DNA from 3 places in the Streptomyces sp. 3330 genome. Region 2 is predicted to be linked to each of the others. Evidence: riboswitches for the same ligand, from Rfam matches in the RefSeq annotation. Region 2 holds a riboswitch; each other region holds the start of a gene.

Region 1 (9,959 bases), on a different contig from region 2:
ACGTACTGGATCTCGAAGGTACGGATCGCGGTCGCGGCCTCCTGGAGACCCACCAGCCGGTCGAACCACTCGGGCATGAGCCGCTTGTCGTAGCGCTGCCACCAGCCCGGCTCGCCCGCCTGCCGGAGCAGCCGGAGGAGCACCGACGCCTCGTGCTCGTCGGTCCCGTACAACGACAGCAGCGCGCGGACGTCCGCCTCGACGGGCGGCCTGCGGCCCTTGCCCGCCTCGATGCGCGACAGCTTCGCCGGACTGAACCCGACCGCCTTCGCGGCCTGGTCCTGGGACAGGCCGGCATCCTCCCGGATCCCCGCAAGCTGCACGCCGACCAGCATTTTGAGCAAGGTCGGGGCGGGCTCGGCCCGGTTCAGATACGGTTCGAGGCGGGACACCCGAGGCGACTCGACAGACATCCTGACTCCCCGTGGACCGGCAGACGACAGACCGCAGTATCGCATCCGAAGCCCTCCGACCGCACGCGGCAGGGGAATTGAGCCTCGACACACTCCCCTCGGACCAGGGGTCGAACCGTGCGTCGGACCGGTTGTCGGACCGGTTGTCAGACCAGGTGGTCGAACTCCCCGCCCTTCGCCCCGGCCACGAACGCCGCCACCTCGGCCGGCGTGTACACCAGCGCCGGACCGTCGGGATCGCGGGAGTTGCGCAGCGCGACGCCTCCCCCGGCCAGGGCCGCGACCTCCACGCAGTTGCCCTCGGCGTTGCTGTGACTGCTCTTGATCCAGCGGACGCCCAGCGAACTCGCCCGCACTCCGTTCGACACTGACGACACTGCACTCTCCTCGCTTCGTACGCGCAATTTCTCGTGAAATTGCACGAGGACCTCGTCAGCGTGGATAATAGCCATGCCGTCAACCGCAGTTCCAACCCGTTGTCCTGACGCCGCCTCAGGGAGATGCCCCGTGTCATCACCTGCGCAGTTCCGGAGCCACGAGTCCGTCTCCGTCCGCGTTTCCCCCAGAACTGCCGCCCTGTACCTCACGGGCAGCCGGGAGGGATTCGCCCAGGCACGGGAGTTCACCCAGCGCACGCTCGGCTGCTGGTCCCTGGAACGCTGCGCCGACGACGCGGTCACCGTCGTCACCGAACTGGCGGCCAACGCCGTTCTGCACGCGCTCCCGCACACCTCGACGCACGAGTTCCCCGTACGGCTCCGGCTCACCCTGCGCCGCGCGCACCTGGTGTGCGCGGTCACCGATCCGAGCGACAGCCTGCCCGTCCACGCGCGCACCGCGGACCCCCTCCTGGAACACGGCCGCGGACTGCACATCATCGAGGCCCTCTCCGACCACTGGGGCTGGACCCGGCGCACTCCCGTGGGCAAGACCGTCTGGGCGATGCTGCCGACCTGCTCCCGTCCCGACCCCGACCCGACAACCCACTTCTGACATGACTGCGACGAAGAGATCCGCACCGCTCCAGGACCTGGGACACGTGCCGTGGCCCGAGATCAAGGACTCCACCGGTTCCGCGGCGGGCATCCCCTTCCTGCTCACCACGCTGGCCCGCGGCGACGCGGAGAGCGCCGGCTCAGCGCTCGGCCAACTGCGCCGCCGCATCTGCCAGTTCGGCTTCGTCGTCGACCAGGCGACGGCGGCCACGGTGCCCTTCCTCTGGGAGCTCGTCCGGCTCCCGCAGGTCACCTGCCGTGCGGAGATCCTGCGCCTGCTGAAGAGCATCGCCGACGCCCGGCAGTGGGAGACCACCGCCGCCGCCTACCCCAAGCTGCTGCACCACCCCGACAACTACGTGGCCTGGGAACGCGCGGCCCGGCACGCCGTCCACGCCCAGCGCGACGTCCTGCCGCACCTGCTCGCCGAGCGGGACACCGACATCGTGCGGGCCACCACGGAACTCGCCGCGACGCTGGCCGGCTGAACCCGCGCCGAGGGGCACGCCGAACCCGGCGCCGCTCCTTCTGCGCGCCGCCGCGCCCGACCGCTAGGTTGACCGCATGAGCAACCTTGACCGCGCGCCCGTACCGAGTCCGTGCGGCGGCCGTGGATTCGTCGTCGCCGAACCCGTCCGCGAGCTGCTGAGCCCCCGGCAGGTGCGGCTCGGCGGGTCCACCGAGGTGCGCCGGCTGCTGCCGAACCTCGGCCGGCGCATGATCGGCGCCTGGGCGTTCGTCGACCACTACGGCCCCGACGACATCGCCGACGAGCCCGGCATGCAGGTCCCGCCGCATCCGCACATGGGGCTGCAGACCGTCAGCTGGCTGCACGAGGGCGAGGTGCTGCACCGCGACTCGACCGGCAGCCTCCGGACCATCCGCCCCGGCGAGCTGGGGCTGATGACCTCGGGGCGCGCGATCAGCCACTCCGAGGAGAGTCCCCGCTCGCACGCCCGGTATCTGCACGGCGCCCAGCTGTGGGTCGCGCTGCCGGACGCCCACCGGCACACCGACCCCCGCTTCGAGCACCACGCCGACCTGCCCACGGTCACCGCCCCCGGCCTCACCGCCACCGTGCTCCTCGGCTCCCTCGACGGCTCCGTCTCCCCCGGCACGACGTACACCCCCCTCGTCGGCGCCGACCTGGCGCTCGCCCGGGGCGCCGACGTCCGGCTGCCACTGGTCCCCGACTTCGAGTACGGCGTGCTGTCGATGTCCGGCGAGGTGGAGGTGGACGGGGTGCCCGTGCTGCCGGGCTCGATGCTCTACCTCGGCTGCGGCCGCACCGAACTGCCCCTGCGGGCCGAGTCCGACGCGGGCCTGATGCTCCTGGGCGGCGAGCCGTTCGAGGAGGAGCTCGTCATGTGGTGGAACTTCGTCGGCCGGTCCCAGGAGGAGATCGCCCAGGCCCGCGAGGACTGGACGACGGGCACCCGCTTCGGCGAGGTGAAGGGCTACGACGGGGATCCGCTGCCCGCACCGCAACTGCCCCCGACACCGCTGAAGCCACGGGGAAGGGTGCGCTGACCTGACCCGGGAGGCGCCCCGCCCGACGCTCCCGCGGGAAGAGGCGGCGGCACCCCCTGAGCCACCCACCGCTCCCTCCCCTCCCCGCACCTCCCCGCCGACCGGTCGCCCACAGCCCCCGATCACGCCGATCACCCCCATGACCTGCGGTGACGCCGGACGAACCGCGGCCGTCCGGTGGGGACGCGGCCGGTGATCTATCGTGAGTCAGGAGTGCCGAGACAGGCGGGCACCCGGGTGTCGTCGCGGCGATGATTCCGTCGGCGCCCACCGGTCTACCTCCCCACCGAGACCGTCACCGGGAGCAGGACATGGGCCTCATCCACATCGAGCTGTTCGCGACCCTCGACCTCGTCGGGCAGGCGCCCGGCGGCCCCGACGAGGACCCCGTGGGGTTCCCGTTCGGCGGCTGGCAGGCGCCCCTGCTGGACGAGGTCGCCGGGGCGCAGGTCATGGCCGCGTACGAGGGGACGGACGCCCTTCTGCTCGGCCGGCGGACGTACGACATCTTCGCCGCCTACTGGCCGCACCAGGAGGGCGGCGAGGACAACGCGATCGCCACGCTCTTCAACAAGGTCCCGAAGTACGTGGCCTCCCGGGGCAGGCCCGACCTCGCGTGGGCCGGGTCGACGCAGCTCGGGCCGGACCTGGCCGGCGCGGTGCGCGAGATCCGGGACAGGCACCGGCACGTGAAGGTCGTCGGCAGTCTGAACCTGGTGCAGACCCTCCTGCGCGAGAAGCTCTTCGACCGTCTCGACCTCTGGGTGCACCCGATCGTGCTCGGCGTCGGGAAGAAGGTCTTCGACGGTGGCGCGGTGCCCACGAACGTCACCCTCCTCGAACCACCGGCTGCCGGTCCGAAGGGCACCGTGTACCTGCGCTACGGGCTCGGCGAGGGCACGCCCGGGACGGGAGACATGAGCGCCCCCGATCGCGGTCTCGCGCGCGAGGACTGAGGCCGCCCCGCGCCCGGCTCGGGGACTCGGCGGACGGCCCGAGCCACAGGTCACCGTTTCCTCGGCAACGCGCTGCCGGTGCTGGCCGTGCACGACGCGAGGGGGTGGCACCTCGACCCGTACGTGGCGCTCGGTGAGAGCTTCTACGCCCTGACGAGCGACTTCCGCGTCCGTCTCGACCATCCGTCGGCCCTGAAGGTGCCCGCGACCGGTCGCACCCGAACCCTCCCCGGCGGCCCCGGCCGTACGGTCACCGTCGGCGTCGCGGACCGGGTGCGGGACTTCGCGTGGGCCGCGGGCCCGTTCCGCACGGCGACGCAGACCTCGCCCGGGGGCGTGCGCGTGACGTCGTACTGGGCGGCCGGCACCCCCGCCGAGGGGGTACGGCTCACCCGCGCGGACGCCGTCGCCGCGATCGACCGGTTCGGCCGGGAGTTCGGCCGCGCGCAGGTCCCGGGCCGCGCCGGGCGGCCGCGGAGTACGCGGCGCCGGGTCAGGTGCGGGTGGTGCTGTCGCAGGGTGTGTCGGCCAGGGCGATGCGGGCCGTGATGCGTTTGCCGACCGGTTCCTGCTCGACGAAGAGGTCCTCCGTCACGGCCTTGACGATTTCCAGCCCGTGCTGGCCGATCCTGCCGGGATCGCTCGACCGGGCCGCGGGAACCGTGGGATCGCTGTCCCACACGACGACCTCCACCGCGTGGGCGGTGAGGCGCAGTTCCATCAGGACGGGGCCGGGGGCGTACTTGCGGGCGTTGGTGACCAGCTCGCTCACCACGAGCTGGGTGAGGTCCCTGGCGCGCGCGGGATCGGGCAGGCCATAGCGGTCATGGGCCTGGTCGAGGAAGGACAGGGCATGGTGGCGGGCGTCCGCGATGCAGCCGTCGTCCGCGTCCAGGGCGTGTCCGGCGCGCATCAGGTGGCCGTCCGGCCCGGCACGGCTGTCGCCTCCCGCGTGGGATTCCACGTGTCTCGCCCTCACTCCCCCGGTCACCTGCGCCGGTACCCGCGATCGCGGCATGCATGCCACGGGTTGCCGATCGGCTCGGCTCTGCGGCCCGGGTGCATGCCGCCGCGATGACGGGGCAGAATCCTCCGCGCACGCGCCCTCACCCGGGGGTCAGCCCAGACGCAGTCGAGGAGACGGTGACCGACATCGAGAGAGCGGACCGGCCGAAGAGCCTGTCCGTCGAACATCGCGTGGTCGACGGCGTTCGCGTCGTGACCGTGCAGGGCGAGATCGACCACGACGTGAAGGACGCCCTCGGCGAGGCCCTGCTCCGCGAGGACGGCACGGCGCCGCCCCCGCGGATCGTGGCGGACCTCGGCGGCGTGACCTTCATGGACTCCAGCGGTATCAACGTCCTCCTCGCCGTCCACCGGCGCGTGAGCGCCGCGCAGGGCTGGTTGCGCGTCGCCGCCGCGCGGGAGCCCGTCCTGCACGTCCTGCGTCTGGTCGGCGTCGACGCCCTGCTCTCCTGTCACCCCACCGTCGAGCAGGCCCTGCGCCCCTGAGGGAGCCGGCGCCTCGCCGGGGCCGGTCGCTCCGGCCTTGACCTCAAGTCCGCTTGAGGGCAGACGCTTCGGCCATGACCACACAGACGGATCACTTCGAGATCAGCACCCTCGTCAGCCGCTTCTTCCGCGCTCTGGACGAGCGGAACCTCGTCGGTGACGGGGCCCGCGCCTACGTCACCGACGACGTGCGGTCGGTGACCCCGGTGGGCGCGGCCGACGGCGCCGAGGCGATGGCGCACGCCCAGGAGGCACTGGGGAGGTACGCCCGCACCCAGCACATCGCCTCCGACGTCCTGGTCGACGTGGAACCGGACTCGGGGAGGGCCACGGCGTCCTGGAACGCGTTGATGACGCACGTGCACCACGAGGCCACGCTCCGGCGGCGCGGCGCGGACGCCGATCCCCTCTTCACGGTGGGCGGGCGCTGGGAAGCCGAGCTGCGGCGCGAGCGCGAGGGCTGGCGCATCAGCCGCATGTCCGTGCGGGCGGTGTGGACCACAGGGCAGCCGCCCGAACTCGCCTGACGGCCGCGGCAGGTACCGAGGACCCGGCGACCGCTGCCCGGGACGGGCGGGCAGCGCGAGCGGGCGCTTCCCGCCGTCGGCCCGTCCCAAGCACGCCGAGCGCGTGTTCCACCTCACCATCCGGATACCGGAGGTGATCCGCCGCACCGCAGAACGGGCCCGTAGGCTGACGGGCGCAGCTGGTTCGCCCCGTCCGCCAGACGGGATGCGTCGCAAGAGGGAACCCGGTGGGAATCCGGGACTGCCCCGCAGCGGTGAACGGGAACGACCGCCGTCATACGCACTGGACCCACGCACAGGGTCTGGGAAGCGACGGCCAGTAGGTGTCGCGTACGCACTCCGTACGATCCGACGTGCCCGTGAGTCCGAAGACCTGCCCGTTGCCCGCGCGCGAAAGGACTCGTGCGCGGACATCCCGGTGACCTCGTGGGCGGGTCGGCGTATCTGTCGGGCGGACGACCGCGCTGTGCCGCGCAAGGTCGGTCCCGTCCGGTCCGTCACCCCTTCGCGCTCGCGTCCCGTCCCGGGATCCCAGGGAGATATCTCGCGAAGGAGATTTCCGTGACAGCGAAGTCCGCGGCCGCGGCAGCACGGGCCACCGTGTACGGCTACCCCCGGCAGGGTCCGAACCGGGAACTGAAGAAGGCCGTCGAGAGCTACTGGAAGGGCCGCGTCACCGCCGACGCCCTCCGGACGACCGCCGCCGCCCTGCGCGCGGCCAACTGGCGACGGCTCGCCGACGCCGGCATCGACGAGGTCCCGACCGGCGACTTCTCGTACTACGACCACGTCCTGGACACCACCGTCATGGTCGGCGCGGTCCCGGCCCGCCACCGCGACGCCGTCGCCGCCGACCCGCTCGACGGCTACTTCGCGATGGCGCGCGGCACCCAGGACGTCGCGCCGCTCGAGATGACCAAATGGTTCGACACCAACTACCACTACCTGGTGCCCGAGTTGGGCCCGGACACCGACTTCACGGCCGATCCGTCCAAGCAGGTGGCCGAGCTCGGGGAGGCCCTCTCCCTCGGACTGAACGCCCGTCCGGTGCTGGTCGGCCCGGTCACCTACCTGCTGCTCGCCAAGCCCGCCCCGGGCGTGCCCGCGGACTTCGGGCCGCTCACCCTGCTGGACCGGCTGCTGCCGGTGTACGCCGAGGTCCTCGCCGACCTGCGCGCGGCCGGCGCGGAGTGGGTGCAGCTGGACGAGCCCGCCCTCGTCGAGGACCGCACCCCGGCCGAACTGGGCGCCGCCGCCCGCGCCTACCGCGAGCTCGGCACGGCGACCGACCGGCCCAAGCTCCTGGTCGCCTCCTACTTCGACCGGCTCGGCGACGCCCTGCCGGTCCTGGCCAAGGCCCCCGTCGACGGACTCGCCCTGGACTTCACCGGCGCGGCGGCCGTCCACCTCGACGCCCTCGCGGCGGTGGGCGGCCTGCCCGGCAAGCGGCTGGTCGCCGGCGTCGTCGACGGCCGCAACGTCTGGACCAACGATCTGGAGAAGTCCCTCGCCACCCTCGGCACCCTGCTCGGGCTGGCCGACCGGGTCGACGTGGCCGCCTCCTGCTCCCTGCTCCACGTGCCCCTCGACACGGCCCCGGAGCGGGAGATCGAGCCGCAGCTCCGGCGCTGGCTGGCCTTCGCCCGCCAGAAGACCGCCGAGGTCGTCACCCTCGCCAGGGGCCTGACCCTCGGCACCGACGCGATCACCGGCGAACTGGCCGCGAACCGGGCCGACCTGGCCGCCCGGGCCACCTCCCCGATCACCCACGATCCGGCCGTCCGCGCCCGCGCCGCCGCCGTCCGGGACACCGACGCCCACCGCTCGCAGCCGTACGCCGAACGGGCCGCGGCCCAGCGCGCCCACCTCGGCCTGCCCCTGCTGCCGACCACCACCATCGGGTCCTTCCCGCAGACCGGCGAGCTGCGCGCCGCCCGCGCCGACCTGCGCGCCGGCCGGATCGACACCGCCGCTTACGAGAAGCGCATCAAGGCCGAGATCCAGGCCGTCGTCTCCTTCCAGGAGAGGGCCGGCCTGGACGTCCTCGTACACGGCGAGCCCGAACGCAACGACATGGTCCAGTACTTCGCCGAACAGCTCACCGGGTACCTGGCCACGGAACACGGCTGGGTGCAGTCGTACGGCACCCGTTACGTCCGCCCGCCGATCCTGGCCGGCGACATCTCCCGTCCCGAGCCGATGACCGTGCGCTGGACGACGTACGCCCGGTCCCTCACCGACCGCCCGGTCAAGGGCATGCTCACCGGTCCCGTGACCATGCTCGCCTGGTCCTTCGTCCGCGACGACCAGCCCCTCGGCGACACCGCCCGCCAGGTCGCCCTGGCCCTGCGCGACGAGGTCGGGGACCTGGAGGCGGGCGGGACCTCGGTGATCCAGGTGGACGAACCCGCGCTGCGCGAGACCCTGCCGCTGCGGGCCGCCGACCGTCCGGCCTACCTGGCCTGGGCGACCGAGGCGTTCCGGCTCAGCACCTGCGGCGTGCGTCCGGACACCCAGATCCACACCCACATGTGCTACGCCGAGTTCGGCGACATCGTGCGGGCGATCGACGATCTCGACGCCGACGTCATCAGCCTCGAAGCGGCCCGCTCCCACATGCAGGTCGCCCGCGAACTCGCGGCGCACGGCTATCCGCGGGAGGCCGGACCGGGCGTCTACGACATCCACTCCCCCCGGGTCCCGAGCGCCTCGGAGGCCGCCGAGCTGCTCCGTACCGGCCTCCGGGCCATCCCGGCCGAGCGTCTCTGGGTCAACCCCGACTGCGGCCTGAAGACCCGCGGGTGGCCCGAGACGCGCGCCTCGCTGGAGAACCTGGTCGCCGCCGCCCGCACGGTCCGTGAGGAACTCTCCGCGTCCTGACGGCAGACGGCGGTCCGAGCCGGCCGGGGGAGGAGGCAGCCGCCGCCCTCCCCCGGCCCGGTTTCGGGCCTTCCCTCCCCGGTGGCCTCGGCCGTGGCACCGGCGTACGGCGAGGGGCGCCGGCAGGGCCGCTCCCGTCCTGGCCGACCCGCTCAGGCGGTCGGCAGCGCGGTGACGGGCGGTGCTGTCGTGGGCGGTGAGGCGGTGACCGGTGGAGTGGTCGACGGCGGAGGAGTGGTGGGCACCGTTGCGGGGACCGGGGACCTGACCGGCGCGGGGGCCGGGGCGGTGAGCTGCGGGTCCACCGTGACGGTGGTGACACCGAGCGGGCCGGTCAGTGCGCGCAAGGCGGGCTCGGCGAGCCGGATCCACGCCTGACCGGGGCCGAGCGTCGCGGTCAGCCGGTGCTCGGAGGTGAAGCCGACGGCCGTGCGGTCGCCGGGAGGGGTGCGGAAGAGCCGGGCCGCGCACCCGGAGGGGCCCGGCCGGACCGGGACGTACAGGGGTCCGGCCGGGAATCGATCGGCGGGTTCGGGGTCGTCGCCGTACGGGGTTTCCCTCATGGATGCCTCCTGAAGGGCACGGGGTTGCACAGGGTCCGGGAGCCCCGGACGCGGGGAGGCGGACCGGGGCTCGCCTTCGACGTTATGCCTCTCGGCCTCCGTCCGGGCGTGCCCTGACGGGACGCTGACGCCGGCTCGGGGGTCCTTGACGCACCACTGACACGGCAGGCTCGGGGGGCGCGAGGAGAGGGACGACCCGTCGGAGGGAAGCCGGGATCGGACGTACGGGCTGTCAGGAGCCTCGCGGGGTAGGCGGGACGACAGCGGTTTTGCGCAAGGTCGCCGCCCGGAGAGGCCGGTCGGCGCACGCAGAACGGAGGAAGAGATGTCCGAGTCCCGCCCGTCCCCGGCCGCCCGTGTCGTCGTGGGGGTGAGCGGCTCCCTGGGGAGTCTCACCGCCCTGGGCCGGGCCGCCGACGAGGCACGGCGCCGGGGAGCCGAGCTCTGGCCGGTGCTGGCCTGGGAGCCGCCCGGCGGGGAGCTCGCCGTCCGCCGGTCGACGGCCGCGGCCGTCCTGGGCGAGGACTGGGAACGGCTGGCGCGCGAGAGGCTGCTCGGTGTCCTGGGCGAGGCCTTCGGCGGT
Region 2 (9,959 bases):
GACACCTCGCTGCGGCCCGCGGAACTCGGCTGCCTGGAGCCCGGCCGCACCCACCTGACCCTCGTCAACGAAGCGGCCGGCCCGGCCCGCGCGGTCCTGCTCGGCGGCCCGCCGTTCGAGGAGGAGATCGTCATGTGGTGGAACTTCATCGGGCGTTCGCACGAGGACATCGCGCAGGCTCGACGGGAGTGGATGGACGGGTTGGGCGGCGACCGCTTCGGCGAGGTGGAAGGCTACGGCGGAGCCCCGCTGCCGGCCCCGGAGCTGCCGTCGGTGGCGCTGAGGGCGCGCGGCAGGACGGCGAGGTGAACCCGCCCTCCGGGCGTGCCGGGAGCGGCGGTTCCCGCTCGTCGCCGACGTGCGGGTGAAAGCCGCACCTCCCGGGAAGCGAGGAGCACCCGTCGTGATCGTCGCCGAGGACCCGGCCGGCGTCCGGGCTACGGCCTCGCCCTGACCAGCCCGGCGTCGTACGCCGTGATCACGGCCTGCACGCGGTCCCGGGCGCCGATCTTGGCGAGGACACGGCCCACGTGCTTCTTGACGGTGGACTCGGTGAGGACGAGGCGTTCGGCGATCTCGGTGTTGGTCCAGCCCTGGCCGATGGCGACCAGGACCTCGCGTTCACGGTCGCTGAGGGCCCGCAGCCGGGGGTCCTCGGCCGCCGGGGGGCCGGCCGGCGCGAGGACCTGGTGCGCGTAGGCGTCCAGCAGGCGGCGGGTCAGCCGGGGCGCCACCACCGCGTCGCCGGTGGCCACGGCCCGGATGCCGGCGACGAGTTCCTCGGGGCGGGCGTCCTTGAGCAGGAAGCCGCCCGCGCCCGCCCGCAGGCCTTCGTAGGCGTACTCGTCGAGGTCGAAGGTGGTGACGATGAGGACACGGGTCCGGCCGCCCGAGGCGACGATGCGGCGCGTGGCCTCCAGCCCGTCCATCCCGGGCATGCGGATGTCCATGAGGACGACGTCCGGGCGCAGTCGCGCGGCCAGCCGGACCGCCTCGGCGCCGTGCTCGGCCTCACCGACCGGTTCCAGGCCGGGGGTCCCTTCGAGGAGCATGCGGACGCCCATGCGCTGGAGGGGCTGGTCGTCCGCGATCAGCACGGTGGTCATGACGGTCGTTCTCCTGGGGCCGGCGGGGTGGGTGCGCAGGGCACGTCGAGCACGACGTCGACCGTCCAGCCGTGGCCGGTCTCGCGCGGCCCTGCGATGACGGTGCCGCCGTACATGGCGGCCCGCTGGCGGATGCCGACGAGCCCGTGACCGGGGCCGTCGGCCGCCGCTCGCGACGGCGGGCGCGCGGGCGCGCCGGGGGGCGTGCCGGTGTCGGCGACCCTGATGCGCACGGCGCCGGACTCGGCGATGACGGTGACGTCGGCGACGGAGCCGGTGCCTGCGTGCTTGAGGGTGTTGGTGAGGGCCTCCTGCACGACGCGGTACACGGTGAGCTGGACCCCTTCGCCCAGCGGGTCGAGATCGCCCACGGTCCGGTAGGTCACCGCGAGCCCCGCCGCGCGGACCCGGTCCAGCAGCGGGTCCAGGTCCCGGACGCCGGGCTGCGGGCCGAGCGGCCGCTCGTCGCCGCGGTCCTCGCGCAGGACGCCCAGCACGCGGCGCAGTTCGCTCATGGCCTGGCGGCCGGTGTCGCCGAGGATGCGCAGGGCGTCGGCGGACCGCTCGCCCCGGTTGGCGGCGAGGACCGCGGCGCCGTCGGCGACGCTGACCATGACGGAGAGGTTGTGGCCGACGATGTCGTGCATCTCGCGGGCCACCCGGGAGCGTTCGGCGGCGGCGGTGAGCCGCAGGCGCTGCTCCTGCTCGATCTCCAGGCGCCTGGCCCGGTCCTCCAGCGCCTCCAGATACATCCCGCGGATGCGCAGGGTCAGCCCGACGGCGACGGCCGAGGTCATCGTGCCCAGCAGGAAAAAGCCGCCGAGCACCGGATGGTCGACCGGCACCAGCACGAAGACGGCCAGCAGCAGTTCGACGACGGTCAGCGCGACGGCCCGGCCCAGCATCCGCAGCGAACCGTTGCGGGCCAGGGTGTACAGGGCGACGAGCGCCCCGACACCCGTCGGCAGCCAGATCCCCAGCGACCACTGGACGAGGGAGACCGCGGTGATCACGAAGTACGTGACGGCGGGGGCCCTGCGGCGCCACCACAGCGGGACGACGAGCGCGGCGACCAGGGCGGACAGCGCGGCGGCCGACAGCCGGTCGCGGGCGTCCGCGTCACCGAAGGGCGAGTTGCCGTCGCCCCGCAGCAGCTCGGGCAGGGTGACGGCCACGACGATCAGCACCACGGCGGTGTCGAGCAGCCACGGATGCCGGCGGTCCAGCCGCTGCCGCCGGCTCCGGTCGCGCAGCAGCCGGCCCAGCAGCGGGTGCGCCCAGACGGCCTCGAAGCCGGGGGACGGCGGCGCCGCCCCGGAGGTGTCCGCCCGGGCCGTCTCCGCGGCGGCTGCCGGGCGGTACGCACTCATGGCCACCATTGTCCCCGTCGTCCCCGTCGTCCCCGCGCCCCGGTCAGGCGTCGGTCTTCGCGAGCCGCCAGGCCGCCCCCGCGAGGGCCAGGGCCACCCACCCGGCGAACACCGCGAGCCCCGCCCCGGCCGAGAGGGCGTCCGAGGACGCGTGCAGGGCGTAGACGGCAGAACCCGCGTTGCTGGGGAAGTACGGGCTGAGGGTGTCGTACCAGGAGTCGGGCAGCAGGGACGCCAGGCCGGGCAGGATCAGCAGGACACCGACCAGGGCGGCGATGGCGCCGGCGGAGGAGCGCAGCAGCATGCCCAGGGCCACACCGAAGACGGCGACCAGACCGAGGTAGAGACCCGCGCCGGCCAGGCTCCGCAGGACGCCGTCGCCGGCCAGGGTCAGCGCGATCTTCTCGCCGTCCAGCCCCGGGGCGCCCAGCAGGAACGCGGCGAGTGCGCCGAGGGTGGTGAGGACCAGGGCGATCGGCCCGATCACGGCCGCCTTGGCGAACAGGACCGGCAGCCGGCGCGGCACCGCGGCGAGCGTGGAGCGGATCATGCCGGTGCTGTACTCGCCCGCGGCCAGCAGCACGCCGAGGACGCCGACGGCCAGCTGCGCGAAGGACACGCCCGTCAGGGCCAGGCTGACCGCGTCGCTGTCTCCGGAGCCGGATCCCGGTCCGGGGGGTCCGCCGCCCGCCATGGCGTCGGGGCTGTAGGTGTAGCCGGCGATCGCCCCGAAGAGGACCAGCAGGAACACGGCGACGCCCAGGGTGATCCAGGTGGAGCGCAGCGACCAGAACTTGGCCCACTCCGAGCGCAGCACCCGCGCGCCGGTCACCTTGTACGCCGTGGGCGGGGAAGCCGCGAAGAGGTCCGGGCGCTCGTCCGGGCGCCGGTCGCGGGGCGGGGCGGTCGTGGGCATCAGGCGGCCTTTCGTTCGGTGCCGGCCGGACCGCTCTGGTACTCGACGACATCGCGGGTGAGATCCATGAACGCCGCCTCCAGGGAAACGGCCCGCGGGGTGAGCTCGTACAGCGCCACCCCGTGCTGCGCGGCGATCGCCCCGATCTCCCGGGCGTCGCGCCCGCTCACCAGGAGCTCCTCGGCGGAGGAGGAACTGATGGTGACGCCCGGTCCGGCCAGCAGCGAGCGCAGCCGCGCGGCCTCGGCGGCGGCCACCTTCACCCCGCCGCCCCCGGCCTCCCGGGTGAAGTCGTCGACCGTCGTGTCCGCGAGCAGCCGGCCCCGGCCGATGATCACCAGATGGTCGGCGATCAGGGCGGTCTCGCTCATCAGGTGCGAGGACAGCATCACGGCCCGCCCCTCGTCGGCGAGTCCGCGCAGCAGGTTGCGCACCCACAGCACGCCTTCGGGATCGAGGCCGTTGACCGGTTCGTCGAGCATCACGATCGCCGGATCGCCCAGGAGGGCGGCGGCGATGCCGAGCCGCTGGCCCATGCCGAGCGAGAAGGCGCCCACCCGCTTGCCGGCCACGCTCGTCAGCCCGGCCAGCTCGATGACCTCGTCCACCCGGCGGCGCGGGATGCCGTGGGTGTGCGCGAGCGCGGTCAGATGGCTGATCGCGGTGCGCCCCGGGTGGACGGACCTCGCCTCCAGCAGGGAGCCGATCTCGTGCAGCGGCGCGGCGTGCCCGGCGTAGGGGCGGCCGTTGACGGTGACCGAGCCCCCGGTGGGGGAGTCCAGGCCGATGATCATGCGCATGGTGGTGGACTTGCCCGCGCCGTTCGGGCCGAGGAAGCCGGTCACCTCACCCGGCTTCACCGTGAAACTCAGGCGGTCCACCACCGTCTTGTCCCCGTACCGCTTGGTCAGCTCGCGCGCTTCGATCATGGAGGGGGCCTTTCCTGCCTCGAACCAGGCCGCGGCCACGACCGCGGTGTCTGCCTTCGAACCTAGGAGGACGACAGGCCGGATCTCCGGTACCCCGGGGGAATCTTCGGGCGGCCACTGGTACCGGGGTACCACCGGCCCTGCCTTCCCCCCGCCGGCCACGGGGACCCGCCCAGGTCAGCCTTCGGAGGGGGACGCCGGGGCGGGCGTCCCCGCCAGCGCGGCCAGTTCCTCCGCGGTGCGCGGGCCCGCCGAGGGATCGGTCAACAGGCCCTGCGCGCCGAGGAGCCGGGCGGCGGCGACTCCCCAGGGCAGCCGCAGGCCCGCCTGCCGGAGGAGGTCCGTGCGGGCGAGTGTCGTGGCGGCGGGGCCGGTGCGCGCGCCGGACGGGGTGAGCAGGGTCGCGTCGTCGGCCCAGCGCAGGGCCAGGTCGACGTCGTGCGTGGCCATGACCACGGTCGTGCCGGACGCGCGCAGGCGGTCCAGGGTCGCGAGTAGCCGTTCCTGGCCGTCCGGGTCGAGCCCGGCGGTCGGCTCGTCCAGGATCAGCACGCGGGGCCGCATCGCGACGGCGCCCGCGATCGCGGTGCGCTTGCGCTGCCCGTAGGAGAGCAGATGGGTGGGCCGGTCGGCCAGGGCGGTGATGTCCAGGGCCGTGAGCGCCTCCTCGACCCGGGTCCGCACCTCGGTGTCGGACAGGCCGAGGTTCAGCGGTCCGAACGACACGTCCTGGGCGACGGACGCGGCGAACAGCTGGTCGTCCGGGTCCTGGACCACCAGCTGCACGGTCGTGCGCAGCCGCGTCAGCCCCTTGCGGTCGTACGTCACCGGCCGCCCCTCGACCCGCAACTCGCCGTCGCCCGGCCGCAGTCCACCGCTCAGCAGGCGCATCAGCGTGGTCTTGCCGCTGCCGTTGCGGCCCAGCAGGGCGAGCGCGCGCCCCGCGTGGACCTCGAAGTCCAGGCCGCTGAGCACGGCCGGACCGTCCTCGTAGGCGAAGAAGGCGCCCCGCAGGGCGACCAGTGCGGGCTCGCTCATGGCAGCGGCCTTTCCAGTGCGGATCGCAGGACGAAGGTGAGGGCGACCAGAGCCGTGAGAAGGGCGGCGCCGGCGGCGGTGAAGCGGACGGAGACCCGGGCCTCCGGCACCAGGACGCGCAGGGTGCCGTCGTAGCCGCGTCCGGCGAGCCCGTCCTGGAGCCGCGCCGCCCGGTCGAAGGCGCGGACGAACGCGGTGGCGCCGAGCCCGGCCAGCGAACGCCACTCCGCGGCGCGGGTGGTGTGCCCGAGCCGGGCCGCCTGCGCCTCCCGGATCCGGCGCAGGGAGTCGAGCAGCAGGAAGCTCATGCGGTACGTCACCAGCGCGACGTCCACGACGGGCGCGGGCACTCCGGCCCTGACCAGGCGGGGGAGCAGGTCGGACATCGGGGTGGTGAACGCCAGGAGGAGGACGCCGAGGGAGGCCGCCGAGGTGCGCAGCAGCAGTTCCCCGGCGCGCGCCGGACCGCCGGCGGCGAGCGCGACGAACCCCTCCGGGCCGCCGACCTGCACGAGCAGGGTGAGCGCTCCGGTCACACAGAAGCCCAGCGGTACCCGGTAGGCGCGCCACAGCCGCCGGGCCGGCACGCCCGCGGGCCCGAGCAGGACGACGAGCGCCGTCACCAGGACCAGCGCCGCGCCGGGCCAGGGCGGCAGGGAGACGGCGAGCACGGTGAGGCCCAGCCCCAGCACGGCCTTGTCCACGGGATGGCGGTGGCGCCAGCGGCTGCTGTGCGCCGCCGCGTCGATCGGCAGCACGCGGGGTCAGGTCCGTTCGGGAGCGGACGCTTCGGAGGCGCTGCCGCGGCGGTCGGAGCGAGCGGAGTTCCCGGCGTCGTGCGGCGTGTGCTCCACGGCCGTCGAAGTCGCCGCCGCCGTCGGGGTCGTGGCGTCCCGTTGTGCCAGGGCCCGGAGTTCGCCCTGCCGCCGTCCCCGGTGCAGACCGAAGTAGTAGGCGAGGACCCCGGCGCCGAGGGCCGCCTGGAGGGCGAACAGCGCCGACTCGATCTCGCCGGACGGCGGCTCGTACAGGGGCGAGAACCAGGGCTCGTAGTCCGGCCGGATCTCGGTGATCGCCGTCTCCGCCTCCGCGTCGGCTCCCGTGAACGGCTCCTCCTTGTGGTCGCCGAGCCCGAGGGCCAGCGGCAGGACGGCCAGCGCGGCCACCACGAACAGCAGCAGGGCGTTGATCTTCGCGTTGCGGCTCACCGGGCCACCGCCTCCGTCCCGGCGTTGGTCCCGGAATCGGTCCGACGGCCCGTCACGAGCACGCCCAGCCTGGTCAGTTCACCCTTGCTGGACTGGGTCAGCAGCCGCATCACGAACACGGTGAGGAGCCCCTCGCTGACCGCGAGCGGGAGCTGGGTGACGGCGAAGATGGAGCCGAACTTGCCGAGCGCGCCCAGGAATCCGCTGCCCGGGTCCGGGAAGGCGAGGGCCAGCTGCACGCTGGTGACGCAGTAGGTGGACAGGTCGGCCACGAAGGCGCCGGAGAACACCGTGACCATCAACGGCACGTCGAAGCGCCGCAGCAGCCGGTAGACCGCGTAACCCGCCCAGGGCCCGACGACGGCCATCGAGAAGACGTTGGCGCCGAGCGTGGTCAGGCCGCCGTGGGCGAGCAGCAGCGCCTGGAAGAGCAGGGTGATGGTGCCCAGCACCGCCATGATCGGCGGCCGGAACAGGACGGCGCCGAGCCCCGTGCCGGTGGGGTGTGAGCAACTCCCGGTCACCGAGGGGAGTTTCAGCGCGGACAGGACGAACGTGAAGGCGCCGGAGGCGCCGAGGAGCAGGGTGCTCTCCGGGTGCTCCTTGACCTCACGGGTGAGTGACCGGGCTCCGTGGACGACGAATGGCGCGGATGCGACGCCCCAGGCGATCGCGTGCGCCGGAGGCAGAAAACCCTCGGCTATGTGCATGGCTGAGCAGACCCTCTCCAGCACCTCGTGGATGGTTGACGTGCCTTGGCCGGTCTCCTGGCTCACGGGTACCACCGCCCGTGCTCCGCCTTCCCGGGTCCCGAGGACCCAGTGGCTGCCCGCGAGGGCCGGAGCCGGACTTCCCGATCACAGTGGCGAGGGCCGCACCGGCATCACACCGGATTTCCCGTTCACCAAGGCGTGGTGACAGTAGTGCCCACACAGAGGCGCTGACAAGCGGCGATGCGGGGCGCGGGGACGGCGGACGAGGGCTCACCCCGGCGCACGGCCGCCGTCCACGGGCTGGACGAAATGCCGTGGCCGCACGGTCGGCGTAGGGTCCGGCGTAGGGGTGACGGCCTTCGGCGTCCGGGGAATCCGCGCGTCGTCCGGCGAGCGCCCCCCGCGCCGCGGGAAGGTGAGAGTGTGCCGGATGCTGCCGCTGCCGGGTCGGGTGGGGGCCGCGGTCCGCAGTCGCTGGAGCCGGTGCTGGCCGAGGCCGCGCGGGAGACCGGCGCGTCCGTGACCGCCGTGTACCTGCCGGCGGTCGACGAGCCGGTGCTGCGGCTCGCGCTGCTGGGCGGACTCCCCTGGGAGATCTCCCGGCCCTGGGCGCGGGTGGCGCTGACGGCCGCGTCCCCGGTGTCCGACGCCGTGCGGGAACGACGCCTGGTGTGGGTCGGCGGCGCGGAGGAGATGGCGCGCCGCTATCCGCGTCTGGCGCTCGTCGTGCCGTACCGCTTCGCGCTGGCGGCCGCCCCGATCACCGCGGACGGGGAGGTCTGGGGCGGCGTGGTGTTCCAGTGGCCCGCCTCGCACCCGGCGCAGCTGAGCACGCGCGAACGGGAGGCCGTGACCGGCCTCTGCGACCGGCTGGGCCTGCTCCTGCGGGAGGCCGCCGCCGACGGCCGGCCGATGCGGGCCGCCGGGGTGCCACGGGTGCTGCCGCCGCTCCGCGCCCGGCCCGCCGGAGCGGCCGAGGCGCAGTCGGCGGTCGACTTCGCCGAGCGCCTGCCCGGCGGCTGCTGCGCGCTGGACGTGGAGGGCCGCATCACCTTCGCCACCGCCACGGCCGCCCGGCTGCTCGGCTGCGCCGTGCCCGACCTGCTCGGCACCAAGCCCTGGGAGGCGCTGCCCTGGCTCGACGACCCGATCGCCGAGGACAGCTACCGGGCCGTCCTGATCAGCCGCGAACCGGCCGCGTTCACGACGCTGCGGCCGCCGGACCAGTGGCTGTCCTTCCGGCTGCACCCGGACGCCTCCGGCATCAGCGTGTACATCGCCCCCACCCACGCGGCGCACGCCCAGGCGCCGTTCACCGGCCCCTCGCGGCCGCATCCGACGGCCGCCGCCGCACCCGGCCGGGCCGCCACCCTCTACCACCTGATGCATCTGGCCGCCACGCTCACCGAGGCCGTCGGGGTCCGGGACGTGGTCGACCTGGTCGCCGAGCAGCTTCCGGCCGCCTTCGGCGCCCGGGCCCTCGCCCTGATGACCGCGGAGGACGGCCGCCTGCGGATCATCGGCCACCGCGGCTACCCCGCCGCACTCGTGCGGCGTTTCGACGCGGCCCCGCTCACCTCCGACACCCCCGCCGTGCACACCCTGACCACGGGCGTGCCGGGCTTCTTCGCCACCTTCGCCGAACTCCGGCGGGCCTATCCCCCCGCCGTCCTCCAGGACGGCATGGCCGCCTGGGCCTTCCTGCCGCTGATCACCTCCGGACGTCCCGTCGGCTCCCTGGTCCTCGCCTACGACCGGCCCCGCCCGTTCGCCCAGGAGGAGCGGGCCGTCCTCACCGCCACCGCCGGGCTGATCGCGCAGGCGCTCGACCGGGCCCGTCTCTACGACACCCAGCACCGGCTCGTCCTCGACCTCCAGGCCGTCCTGCTGCCGCACACCCTGCCCGGGGTTCCCGGCCTGGAGGTGGCCGCCCGCTACCTCCCCGCCACCCGCGGCATGGACATCGGCGGCGACTTCTACGACCTCATCCGGCTCGACGACGCCACGGCCGCCGCCACCATCGGCGACGTCGAGGGGCACAGCGTCACCGCGGCGGCGCTCATGGGACAGGTCCGCACCGCCGTCCACGCCAACGCCGGCGCACCCCCCGCCGAAGTCCTCGCGCGCACCAACCGCCTGCTCACCGACCTCGACCCCGGCCTGTTCACCAGTTGCCTGTACGTCCGGCTCGACCTGAGCGCGCACCGCGCGTGCGTGGCCACCGCCGGCCATCCGCCTCCGCTGCTGCGTCATCCCGACGGCCGTACCGAAGTCCTCCACGTGCCGCCCGGACTGCTGCTGGGCATCGACCCCGGCGCCTCGTACACGTCGACCGAGATCCCGCTGCCTCCCGGTTCGGTCCTGGCCCTGTACACCGACGGCATGGTCGAAGCCCCGGGCATCGACATCGACGACGCCGTGGGCGCCCTCGCCCGTGAACTCGGCCGGGCCGGCCCCGGTTCCATGAACACCCTCGCCGACGCCCTCGTCCGCCACGCCCGCCGCACGACCCCGCGCAGCGACGACATCGCCCTCCTGCTCATCCACCCCGTCTGACGGGTATGCGCATCACCGGGCGCCTGCACTCCACCCGGCGCCGGCCGCCGTGACCGCCCTGACGAAGATCGCCACCGGCTACCGGGCCGTCCGGTGGGCCGGGATCTCCGCCAAGGGGCGGTG
Region 3 (9,959 bases), on a different contig from region 2:
GAGGGCCAGTCTAACGGGACCGTGCAAGCACTTTTTCTGGGTTCAGCTGTTCGATCTTCCCGCGCGCCCGCCGGATTCCGTTCCCGGGGGCGATGTCGGTGCCGGGTGCCAGACTGGGCGTCGGACGGCGGATCCGGCACCGATCACAAGGGAGTGATCTGCATGGCAGGCACGAACAGCGGGCGGCCCAGCATCTATCCGACCGTGCTGTACACGGACGCCAAGGCGGCGATCCGGCAGCTCACGGAGGCCCTGGGGTTCACGGAGCTGTCGGTCTACGAGGGCGAGGACGGCTCGGTCGTGCACGCCGAGCTGGTGCAGGGCAACGGCGCGGTGATGCTCGGCTCCAAGGGCCGCGGCGGGATCTTCGACACGGCGATGAAGGACGCGGGTCCGACCGGGGTGTACGTCGTGGTGGACGACGTCGACGCACACCACCGGCGGGCCGTGGAGCACGGCACCGAGATCCTGATGCCCCCGACGGACCAGGACTACGGCTCCCGGGACTACATGGCCCGCGACCTCGAGGGCAACCTCTGGAGCTTCGGCACGTACGCGCCCGAGATGCAGGGCTGAGAGCACCGCCGGGGCCGGCGCGGGGCCCGTGCGGATCCCGTGCCGGGCTCGTTCAGCTGCCTCCGGTGTGCACCTGGAAGGCGGCCCGGCGGACGGCCTTGGCCAGCGCCGGGTCGGGGTGCGCGGCGGCGAGCGCCACCAGCACCTGCACGGTGCGCGGGTGTCCGGCGGCGCGCACCTCGGTGAGCAGGGCGGGGACGGTCGGCTGCAGCGCGGACTCCAGGTGGCGTACGAGCATCGGCGCCTCCCCGTGGTCGGCGACGGCCGCGGCGGTGTCGACCCACAGCCAGGTGGCCTCCTGCCGGGTGAGCACCTCGTGGGCGTCCTCGGGGTCCACGCCGTCGTGCTCGGCGAGCCACAGCAGCGCGTACGGCCGCAGGGCGGGTTCGTCGACGACCGCGCGCACGTCGGGCTCGGCGGGGGCGCCGACGACGCGCAGCGCCTCGAAGGCGAGACCGCGCAGCAGGGCGTCGTCGCCGCGGGCGGCGAACAGCAGCTCGGCGACGGCGCTGCCGACGGTCCGGGCGGCGAGCCAGGCGCGGTACTCGGCGCGGGCCGCGTTGGGGCGGAGCTGGGCGCAGCCGCGGAGCATGGCCTCGGCGGACTGCTCGATGTTGCCGGCGGGGCTCTGCGCGGCGACGCAGATCTGCTCCAGCTTGACCCAGACCGCCCAGTTGCCCAGGGGCGTGAGGGTGGCCTGTCCGGCGCCGTAGGTGAGGGCGCCCACGGCGGCGAGGGCGTGCAGGGCCCAGTCGAGGAGGGGGGCGAGTTCGGCGTCCTGGGCGGGCTCCGCCGGGTCGGCGTCGGCGGAGAGGACCGGGGCGAGGGGGGTCGCGGGTTCCGAGCCGGCGCCGTAGGGCACCTCGCAGCGCTCGGTGCGCAGTTCGGTGACCCGCTGGCGCAGCAGGTCGAGGAGCTGCTCCACGGGGACGGGCCCGGCGGACAGCTGGAGGAAGGACAGCACCTGGGGCATGGCCGAGACGACCTCGGCGACGGCGGCGGGCTCCTGGTCCGCGGGCTCCGGGGAGGCGAGCGACCAGGCGTCGAACAGGGCGACCCAGCCGCGCAGGACGGCGCTGTCGTCACGGTTCCAGGCGCGCAGCCGCCAGCCGGGGCGGGCGCTGTCGCCGTGCACCTCGACCAGGCCGGCGAGCCGGGCGGTGTCCCAGTCGGCGCGGATCCGGTCCGTGGTCAGGCCCAGATCGCTGGCGGCCCGTTCGGCCGTCGCGTCGGAGAGGGTGGCCTTGCCGTCGGTCGTGGCGGCGTCTCGGCCGGGGCCGAGGGCGTTGTCGGCCCAGCGGGCGACGCGGGCCGCGGCGGCCAGTCCGGAGCGCGCCATTCTGGCCAGCTCCGCGGGCGCCGGGGTGCCCTCCGGCGGGCGGGGTGCGGGGCGGCGCGGGCGCCGCTCGTTCACAGCTGAGGGGGCGGCGGCCAGGGGTCGCGGGCGGACGAGTCGAAGCCTGGAGTCGCGCGGGATACGGGACGTCACGGGTGCAGTCTTCCGGTTGACGGTCCGAAAACCCAAACGGAATGTCACGGGCGGCTACGGGACTGGCCAAGGCACGGGGTTCGGCGAGGGCCGGAGAGGCGCCTTCAGGCCAGTGGTACGGGCTTAAACGGAACCGGCGGCACCGGTCCGGCCGCCCTGCCCGGCCGCCCTGCCCGGCCGCCTTGTCGGGGCAGCTCGTCGGGGGCCCCGACGGCTCGTTCCCGAGCGCCGTGACGGGGCGCCTCGACGGGGCGTGCCCGAGCGGGCCGCGTCGGCACCGGCTCACGAGTGCACCTGAGGGGCGCACGGCGGTCGAGCACCGCAGTCGTGCCCCCGCAGTCGAGCACCGCAGCGGGTCAACCCGAAAGGATCCCCTCGGACGGGTCACCCAGGACGGGTCACCCGGGGCGGATCACATCAGCGGGGTCAGGAAGCGGCGCAGGGCCTCCTCGTAGGCCTCGGGGTCGGGGTTCCACATGGCGCCGTGCGGGGCGTGCGGGACCGTGTGCAGGGAGACCAGCTCGGGGCGCAGGCGGGCGAGCCGGCGGGAGGCGCTCCAGGGGGCGACGGTGTCGTCGGGGCCGTGCAGGACGAGGGTCGGGACCCTCAGCCGGTCCGGATCGGTGATCGCGCCGCCGTGACCGCCGGGTCCGGCGTGCAGGCCGGTGCGCCCTTCGGCGGCGCGGACGGCGAGCGGCAGCAGCGCGCCCGGGGTGTGCCGGGCCGCGGCCAGGGCGCGCACCGTCGTCCGCCAGTCCAGGACCGGGGAGTCCAGTACCAGCCCGGAGACGAGATCGCGCAGCCCCGAGTCGGCGGCGGCCCGCAGGGCCATGGTCGCGCCGGTGGACCAGCCGAACAGGACGACGCGTTCGGCGCCGTAGCGCACGGCGTACCGCATCGCCGCGTCCAGGTCGCGCCACTCGGTCTCGCCGAGGTGGTTCAGGCCGTCCGGTGAGCGGGGCGCGCCGAGGTCGCCGCGATGGGCGAGGGCGAGGACGGGGAAGCGGCGGCGGTGCAGGAAGCCCATGAGGTTCAGGGCGTGTTCCCTGGTGGTGCCCAGCCCGTGCACGGCGATCACCCAGGTGCGGCGCGCGCCGGGCACGAACCAGGCGGGCAGGTTGCCCAGCTCGCCGGGGATGTCGATGTCGGCGTGGTCGAGGCCGAGGGCGCTGCCGGGGTTGCCGACATGGAGGTTGGGGGTGAGCCAGACCGCGTCGCCGGGGCTCAGGGTGCCGTGGGTGACCCGCTCCAGGCGGCGCACGACGGTGTCGGCGGAGTGCGGGGCGGTGGGCAGGACGGGGCCCACGACCGCGTGGGAGCCGTTGCCGGACAGGCCGTAGGTGCCGGGCCGCAGGGCTGCCAGGTCACGCGTGAGGGTGATCTGGCCGGCGGCCGTGCCGTGCACGGTGAGCCGGGGTTCGGTGGGCAGGGGACGGCCGGGCGGCGCCTTCAACGCGGCGTCGCTGGCCAGCCGGCCGGCGGCGACACTGACGGCGCCGGCGGCCAGGGCAGCGGTGACGGCGGCAGCCGTCGCTTTGACAGTGCGCACCCGTCCAGTGTCCTGGCCCGCCTTCGTCCCGGCCAGTGGTGGAGCCGGTCGGGTGACGGCGGGTCACTCCCGCTGCCCGTAGCCGCGCAGCCGCTCGCCCGCCTCCGCGACCTGTTCCGCCGTCAGGAGCGTGGGGTGCAGGCCGGGCACGGAGGACGCCGTCAGCCACAGGCGGCACATCCACTCCAGTTGGGCCGTCCGGTCGTAGGCCTGGTCGAGGGTGGCGCCGTGGGTGAGGGTGCCGTGGTTCTGCAGGAGGCAGCCGCTGCGGCCGGCGAGGGCGCGGAGCACGTTCTCGGCCAACTCCTCGGTGCCGTATGTCGCGTACGGGGCGACGCGGACGGGTCCGCCGAGCGCGCCCGCCATGTAGTGGACGAGCGGAAGCTCGGTGACGAGGGTCGAGACGGCGGTCGCGTGCACGGCGTGGGTGTGGACGATCGCCCCGGCGCCCGTGGTGCGGTAGACGGCCAGGTGCAGGGGCAGCTCGCTCGTCGGGCGCAGGGTGCCGAGCACCTGCCGGCCGGCCAGGTCGACGCCCGTGACGTCGTCCGGGGTGAGCCGCTCGTAGGGCACGCCCGACGGTGTGACCAGCACGGTGTCGCCGACCCGTACGGAGACGTTGCCCGAGGTGCCGACGACGAGTCCGTCGCTCACGGTGCGGCGGGCGGCCGTCACGAGGGCTTCCCAGGCGCGCGCCTCTTCGAGGACCGCGTGCCTCCCCCGCCGCTCCGCCACGTCCCGTACGCCGTCCCGGTGGCCCCGGGCGTCCCCCTGCTCGCGTCGCTGCTCAGCCATGCCGCGATCCTGCCAGGCGGCACCTGGGGCCGCCGCCGGGCCGTTCGGCGGCGCGTACCCGTCGCCCTGCCGACAGGGGCTCGGGCGAGGGGTGGGCCGCGGGAGCCGGCCGCGCTTTTCGTACACAATGGCGGCGGCCGGCGCGCCCACGGCCGGGCCCTGCCGCCCGCGCGCGGCCGCCGGCGCCGTCCCCGCGACAGGACTGCCTGTGCCGTCCCGGTGACAGAGGGCCGATGACACGGCCCGACCGGGACCCGGACGGGGCCCGGACGGTCCCGCGGATCACGCCCTGTGGGTCGCCCGTCACGGGCTGTCGGACGCCGGGACACCGCCGGTCGGACGGCCGACGGGGGCCTTCCGGCGGTACGCGGACAGCGGCTGCCCGCAGGGTGACCGGAATCTCATTCAGGGCTCCGGGACCCGGCCGCGCGGGCTCGCCGAGGACGGGCGACCGTACGGCGCTTGACCCCGGCGACGGCGCCGCGGCGGGAGACCGCCGCACCCCCCGTGCACAGACACCCGGATGCCCTTCTCAGTTCATCTTCCGTTCACCCGGATTGCTTACGGTCAACGCGCCAATGACTTCGAACGATTGCCTGGGTAAATGGAAAACTTCTCGCTGATCCTCGCGATTGTGGTCGTTACCGCACTCGCGTTCGATTTCACGAACGGTTTCCACGACACCGCCAACGCGATGGCCACCACCATCTCGACCGGTGCACTCAAGCCCAAGGTTGCGGTGGCCATGTCCGCCGCGCTGAACCTTGTGGGAGCTTTCCTCTCGGTGGAGGTCGCCAACACGATCTCCAAGGGTCTCGTCGACGAGACCGGCATCCGTCCCGAGGTCATCTTCGCCGCCCTGGTCGGCGCGATCCTCTGGAACCTGCTGACCTGGCTGGTGGGTCTGCCCTCCAGTTCCTCGCACGCCCTGATGGGCGGCCTCATCGGCGCCACCATCGCCTCGGCCGGCATGGGCGCGGTGCACGGTGACGCCCTGGTCACCAAGGTGCTGATCCCCGCGATCGCGGCGCCGATCGTCGCGGGCGTCGCGGCGATGCTCGCGACCCGGCTCTCCTACACCCTCGGCAAGAAGGCCGACGGCAAGGCGGCCGCCAAGGGCTACCGCGCGGGCCAGATCGCCTCGGCCGGCCTGGTCTCCCTCGCCCACGGCACCAACGACGCGCAGAAGACGATGGGCATCATCACCCTGGCCCTGGTGGCCGGCGGCGCCGTGGCCCCCGACTCCGACCCGCCCACCTGGGTCATCCTCTCCGCCGGCCTGGCCATCGCGCTCGGCACCTACCTCGGCGGCTGGCGCATCATCCGCACCATGGGCAAGGGCCTGACCGACCTCCAGCCGCAGCAGGGCTTCGCCGCCCAGACCAGCGCGGCCACGGTCATCCTGGCCTCCTCGCACCTCGGCTTCTCCCTCTCCACCACCCACTCGGTGTCCGGTGCGGTGATGGGCGCCGGGCTGGGCCGCAAGGGCGGAGTGGTCCGCTGGTCGACGGCGACCCGGATGTTCGTCGCGTGGGGCCTGACGCTCCCGGCCGCGGCCCTGGTGGGCGCGCTCGCCGAGTCCGTCACCGGCCTGGGCGACTGGGGCACGGCCCTCGTCGCGGTCTTCCTGATCGCCTCCAGCGCGGCCATCTGGAAGATCTCGCGGCGCGAGGTCGTCGACGCCTCGAACGTCAACGAGCCCGACGAGCCGGCCGGCGTCGTCACGACGGCGATCGCCGCCGTCACCCCGCCGCCCGCCGGCACCCTGGCCGAGGACCTTACGGACCTGACGGCCACGATCCCCGGCCCCACGGCAGAGCCCGCGACCCCCGCCGCTCCCCCGGCCGCGGCCGTCTGAGCCCGCGCACCCGGTACGAAGGAAGAGAACCAGCATGAAGATCGACTGGGCAGCCCTGGGCTCCGTCTTCGGCGTCAGCCTCGTGGTCACCGTAGGTCTCGTCGCCCTGTTCACCCTCGGCATCATGGGACTGTCGCGGCAGGAACGCGCGTCGGCGCAGGGCGGCTCGGCCACCCTCGCGGTGACCGGCGCGTACGCGTGCTTCGCGGCCTGTGCGGCCGCTGTGGCGTACGGGATCTCCCTGATCGTCGCCTGACGCACCATCCGAACACCCCTGGGGTGCGGGACGGATCACCGTCCCGCACCCTTCGGCGTTCACGGCCCCGCCGGCCGGCTCCGTGTGGGGTTCTGCACACTCCAGCCTCGCAGGTCAACAGCAAGTTGACGGCTCTTGCGGGCCGTGGTGGACTGCCCGAGCCATGTACGGCGGCAGAAGAGGAAGCCGGTGCGAATCCGGCGCGGTCCCGCCACTGTCACCGGGGTAGTAACCCCCGGGAGCCAGGAACTCTCGCCGCCGGTCTCGTCGAACCAGGGCGTGGACACCCTGAGTGAGGACATATCGCCATGCTCGCTCGGCCGTTGAGGTACCGCACCAGGACGTTGCCCGACCCCACGGCCGGCTGAGCCGATGCGTGCCGATCGCCTCTACGCGTACGGCGCCGCCACCGGCCTTCTGGGCGACCTGCTGCTCGGCGATCCCCGCCGGGGGCATCCCGTCGCCGCGTTCGGACGGGCCGCGGGCGCCGTCGAACGGCTGCTGTGGCGGGACCACCGGGGACGCGGAGCCCTGCACGCCGTCGTGTGCGCCGGCGGGGCCGTGGCCCTCGGAGCCGCCGCCGAGCGGGCCGTACGCCGTTCCCCCGCCGCCACCGTCGCTCTCGTCTCCGCCGCCACCTGGGCCGTGGTCGGGGGCAGTTCCCTGGTCCGGGAGGCCCGGACCATCGGTCGGGCGCTCGAAGCGGGGGACGTCGACGCCGCCCGGGAGCGGCTGCCGCATCTGTGCGGGCGGGACCCGCAGGCGCTGGACGCCGACGGGATCGCCCGGGCCGTCGTGGAGTCCGTCGCCGAGAACACCTCCGACGCCGTCGTGGGGGCGCTGGTGTGGGGCGCCGTGGGCGGAGTGCCGGGCCTGGTCGGGTTCCGGGCCGTCAACACCCTGGACGCCATGGTCGGTCACCGGTCGCCGCGGTATCTGCGCTACGGCTGGGCGGCCGCCCGTCTCGACGACGTCGCCGGATGGCCGGGAGCCCGGCTGACCGCCGTGCTCGCCGCCGTCGCGGGGGACGATCCCCGGGGCGCCGTGCGGGCCTGGCGGGCCGACGCGGACCGGCACCCGAGCCCCAACGCCGGGCCCGTGGAAGCGTCGTTCGCGGGCGCCCTCGGGGTGCGGCTGGGCGGAACCCTGTCGTACGGCGGGCGCGTGGAGCACCGGCCCGTGCTCAACGGCGCGGCCGGACGGCCCGTCGTCGCCCGGGACATCGAACGTGCCGCGCGGCTCTCGCGCCGCGTCGGGCTGCTCGCGCTCGGCGTCACCGTCACCGCGCGGTTCGCCGCCACGCACCTCCTCGCGGGGACGCGGAGAATCCACGGCCATCACAGCAATCACAGCAACCGGGGCAACCAGCCGAAGGGGCGTACGACATGAGCGGGGGTCTCCTCGTCGCCGGCACCACCTCCGACGCCGGCAAGAGCGTCGTCACGGCAGGGATCTGCCGGTGGCTGGTGCGGCAGGGGGTGAAGGTCGCGCCCTTCAAGGCGCAGAACATGTCCCTCAACTCGTTCGTGACGACGGAGGGCGCCGAGATCGGGCGGGCCCAGGCCATGCAGGCCCAGGCCTGCCGGGTGGAGCCGACCGCGCTCATGAACCCCGTGCTGCTCAAGCCGGGCGGGGAACAGAGCAGCCAGGTCGTCCTGCTGGGCAAGCCGGTGGGCGAGATGACCGCCCGCGGGTATCACGGAGGGCGGCAGCAGAAACTCCTCGGAACCGTTCTCGACTGCCTCGCCGAGTTGCGGGGCACGTATGACGCGGTGATCTGTGAGGGGGCGGGCAGTCCCGCCGAGATCAATCTGCGGCGGACCGACATCGTGAACATGGGGATCGCGCGGGGCGCGCGGCTGCCCGTGCTCGTCGTCGGCGACATCGACCGCGGGGGCGTCTTCGCCTCCTTCTTCGGCACCGTCGCGCTGCTCTCGCCGGAGGACCAGGAACTGGTCGCCGGGTTCCTGGTCAACAAGTTCCGGGGGGACGTCTCCCTGCTGGAGCCGGGCCTGGACATGCTGCACGGCCTCACCGGGCGGCGGACGTACGGCGTGCTGCCGTTCCGGCACGGGCTCGGCATCGACGAGGAGGACGGGCTGCGGGTCTCGCTGCGCGGGACCGTCCGGGAGTCGAACACCGCTCCGCCCGTCGGCGAGGACGTGCTGCGGATCGCCGTCTGCGCCGTCCCGCTCATGTCGAACTTCACGGACGTGGACGCGCTGGCCGCCGAACCCGGCGTCGTCGTGCGGTTCGTGGACCGGCCCGAGGAACTGGCCGACGCCGACCTGGTGGTGCTCCCCGGGACCCGGGGGACCGTGCGCGCCCTGGAGTGGCTGCGCGAGCGGGGGCTGGCCGACGCCGTCCTGCGCAGGGCGGCCGAGGGGCGGCCCGTCCTCGGCATCTGCGGTGGCTACCAGCTCCTCGGCGAGCACATCGAGGACGAGGTCGAGAGCCGGCTGGGACGGGTGGAGGGCCTCGGAGTCCTCCCGGTCCGGGTGCGGTTCGCCCGCGAGAAGACCCTCACCCGGCCGGTGGGGCAAGCCCTCGGCGAGCGGGTCGAGGGCTACGAGATCCATCACGGGGTCGCCGACGTCCAGGGGGGCGAGGCGTTCATCTCCGACGAGCACGGACACAGCCTGGACGGCTGCCGGGTCGGCCGGACCTGGGGCACGCACTGGCACGGCTCGCTGGAGTCGGACGGATTCCGGCGGGCCTTCCTGCGCGAGGTGGCGGCCGCCGCGGGCCGTCGCTTCGTGCCCGCCGCCGACACCTCGTTCGCCGGGCTGCGCGAGGAGCAGCTCGACCGGCTCGGCGACCTGATCGAACAGCACGCGGACACCGACGCGCTCTGGCGGCTCATCGAGTCGGGCGCGCCGCAAGGACTGCCTTTCATTCCACCGGGAGCGCCCGCATGAGCACAGTGTTGTTGTTGTCGACCGCCGACACGGATCTGCTGGCGGCCCGGGCCGCTTCCGGCGCCTCGTACCGGATCGGCAACCCGACCCGGGTGGACGTCGCCGGGGAACTCCCCGCGCTCCTCGACGGCGCAGACATCGCGGTCGTCCGGCTGCTCGGCGGCAAGCGGGCCTGGGAGGACGGCCTCGCCGCGCTCAAGGCGTCCGGCGTGCCGACCGTGCTGCTGGGCGGCGAAACCGTGCCCGACGCGGAGCTGATGGCCGAGTCGTCGGTGCCCGCCGGTGTGGTGGCGGAGGCGCTGCGGTATCTGGTCGAGGGCGGCCCGGCCAACCTGACCGAGCTGGCCCGGTTCCTCTCCGACACCGTGCTGCTGACCGGTGAGGGGTTCGTCGAGCCGCAGAAGATGCCCGAGTACGGCGTCCACGGCGAGCGTGCCTTCGTCGAGGGCCGGCCGACCATCGGGGTGCTCTTCTACCGGGCGCACGAACTGAGCGGCAACACCGCCTTCGTGGACACG

Evidence for each region. A riboswitch is a leader RNA that binds a small molecule or an ion and turns the genes downstream of it on or off. The one in region 2 is predicted to bind cobalamin.
Region 1: linked by a shared signal. The riboswitch ahead of metE (5-methyltetrahydropteroyltriglutamate--homocysteine S-methyltransferase) and the one ahead of J2X68_RS08320 (energy-coupling factor ABC transporter permease) in region 2 are both predicted to bind cobalamin.
Region 3: linked by a shared signal. The riboswitch ahead of J2X68_RS34320 (cobalamin biosynthesis protein) and the one ahead of J2X68_RS08320 (energy-coupling factor ABC transporter permease) in region 2 are both predicted to bind cobalamin.

Annotation. Positions count from the first base shown of each region.
Region 1 is NZ_JAVDVA010000014.1:189,848-199,806, reverse strand. Features, by position in the region: gene J2X68_RS23815 (helix-turn-helix transcriptional regulator) at 1-413, opposite strand, end outside; gene J2X68_RS23810 (DUF397 domain-containing protein) at 560-781, opposite strand; gene J2X68_RS23805 (ATP-binding protein) at 921-1,406, shown strand; gene J2X68_RS23800 (hypothetical protein) at 1,408-1,896, shown strand; gene J2X68_RS23795 (pirin family protein) at 1,973-2,938, shown strand; gene J2X68_RS23790 (dihydrofolate reductase family protein) at 3,250-3,894, shown strand; partial or broken gene J2X68_RS23785 (M1 family peptidase) at 3,943-4,338, shown strand; gene J2X68_RS23780 (ATP-binding protein) at 4,388-4,858, opposite strand; gene J2X68_RS23775 (STAS domain-containing protein) at 5,038-5,406, shown strand; gene J2X68_RS23770 (nuclear transport factor 2 family protein) at 5,481-5,933, shown strand; cobalamin riboswitch at 6,097-6,329, shown strand; gene metE (5-methyltetrahydropteroyltriglutamate--homocysteine S-methyltransferase) at 6,495-8,813, shown strand; gene J2X68_RS23760 (SAV_915 family protein) at 8,966-9,376, opposite strand; gene J2X68_RS23755 (universal stress protein) at 9,702-9,959, shown strand, end outside.
Region 2 is NZ_JAVDVA010000004.1:39,698-49,656, forward strand. Features, by position in the region: gene J2X68_RS08280 (pirin family protein) at 1-309, shown strand, start outside; gene J2X68_RS08285 (response regulator transcription factor) at 438-1,106, opposite strand; gene J2X68_RS08290 (histidine kinase) at 1,103-2,476, opposite strand; gene J2X68_RS08295 (ABC transporter permease) at 2,520-3,392, opposite strand; gene J2X68_RS08300 (ATP-binding cassette domain-containing protein) at 3,392-4,321, opposite strand; gene J2X68_RS08305 (ATP-binding cassette domain-containing protein) at 4,499-5,359, opposite strand; gene cbiQ (cobalt ECF transporter T component CbiQ) at 5,356-6,117, opposite strand; gene J2X68_RS08315 (energy-coupling factor ABC transporter substrate-binding protein) at 6,124-6,567, opposite strand; gene J2X68_RS08320 (energy-coupling factor ABC transporter permease) at 6,564-7,277, opposite strand; cobalamin riboswitch at 7,307-7,491, opposite strand; gene J2X68_RS08325 (SpoIIE family protein phosphatase) at 7,704-9,836, shown strand; partial or broken gene J2X68_RS08330 (cation:proton antiporter) at 9,859-9,959, shown strand, end outside.
Region 3 is NZ_JAVDVA010000030.1:37,473-47,431, reverse strand. Features, by position in the region: gene J2X68_RS34350 (VOC family protein) at 163-576, shown strand; gene J2X68_RS34345 (hypothetical protein) at 629-2,065, opposite strand; gene J2X68_RS34340 (alpha/beta fold hydrolase) at 2,478-3,614, opposite strand; gene J2X68_RS34335 (class II aldolase/adducin family protein) at 3,678-4,409, opposite strand; gene J2X68_RS34330 (anion permease) at 5,014-6,267, shown strand; gene J2X68_RS34325 (hypothetical protein) at 6,302-6,523, shown strand; cobalamin riboswitch at 6,644-6,796, shown strand; gene J2X68_RS34320 (cobalamin biosynthesis protein) at 6,896-7,912, shown strand; gene J2X68_RS34315 (cobyric acid synthase) at 7,909-9,441, shown strand; gene cobN (cobaltochelatase subunit CobN) at 9,438-9,959, shown strand, end outside.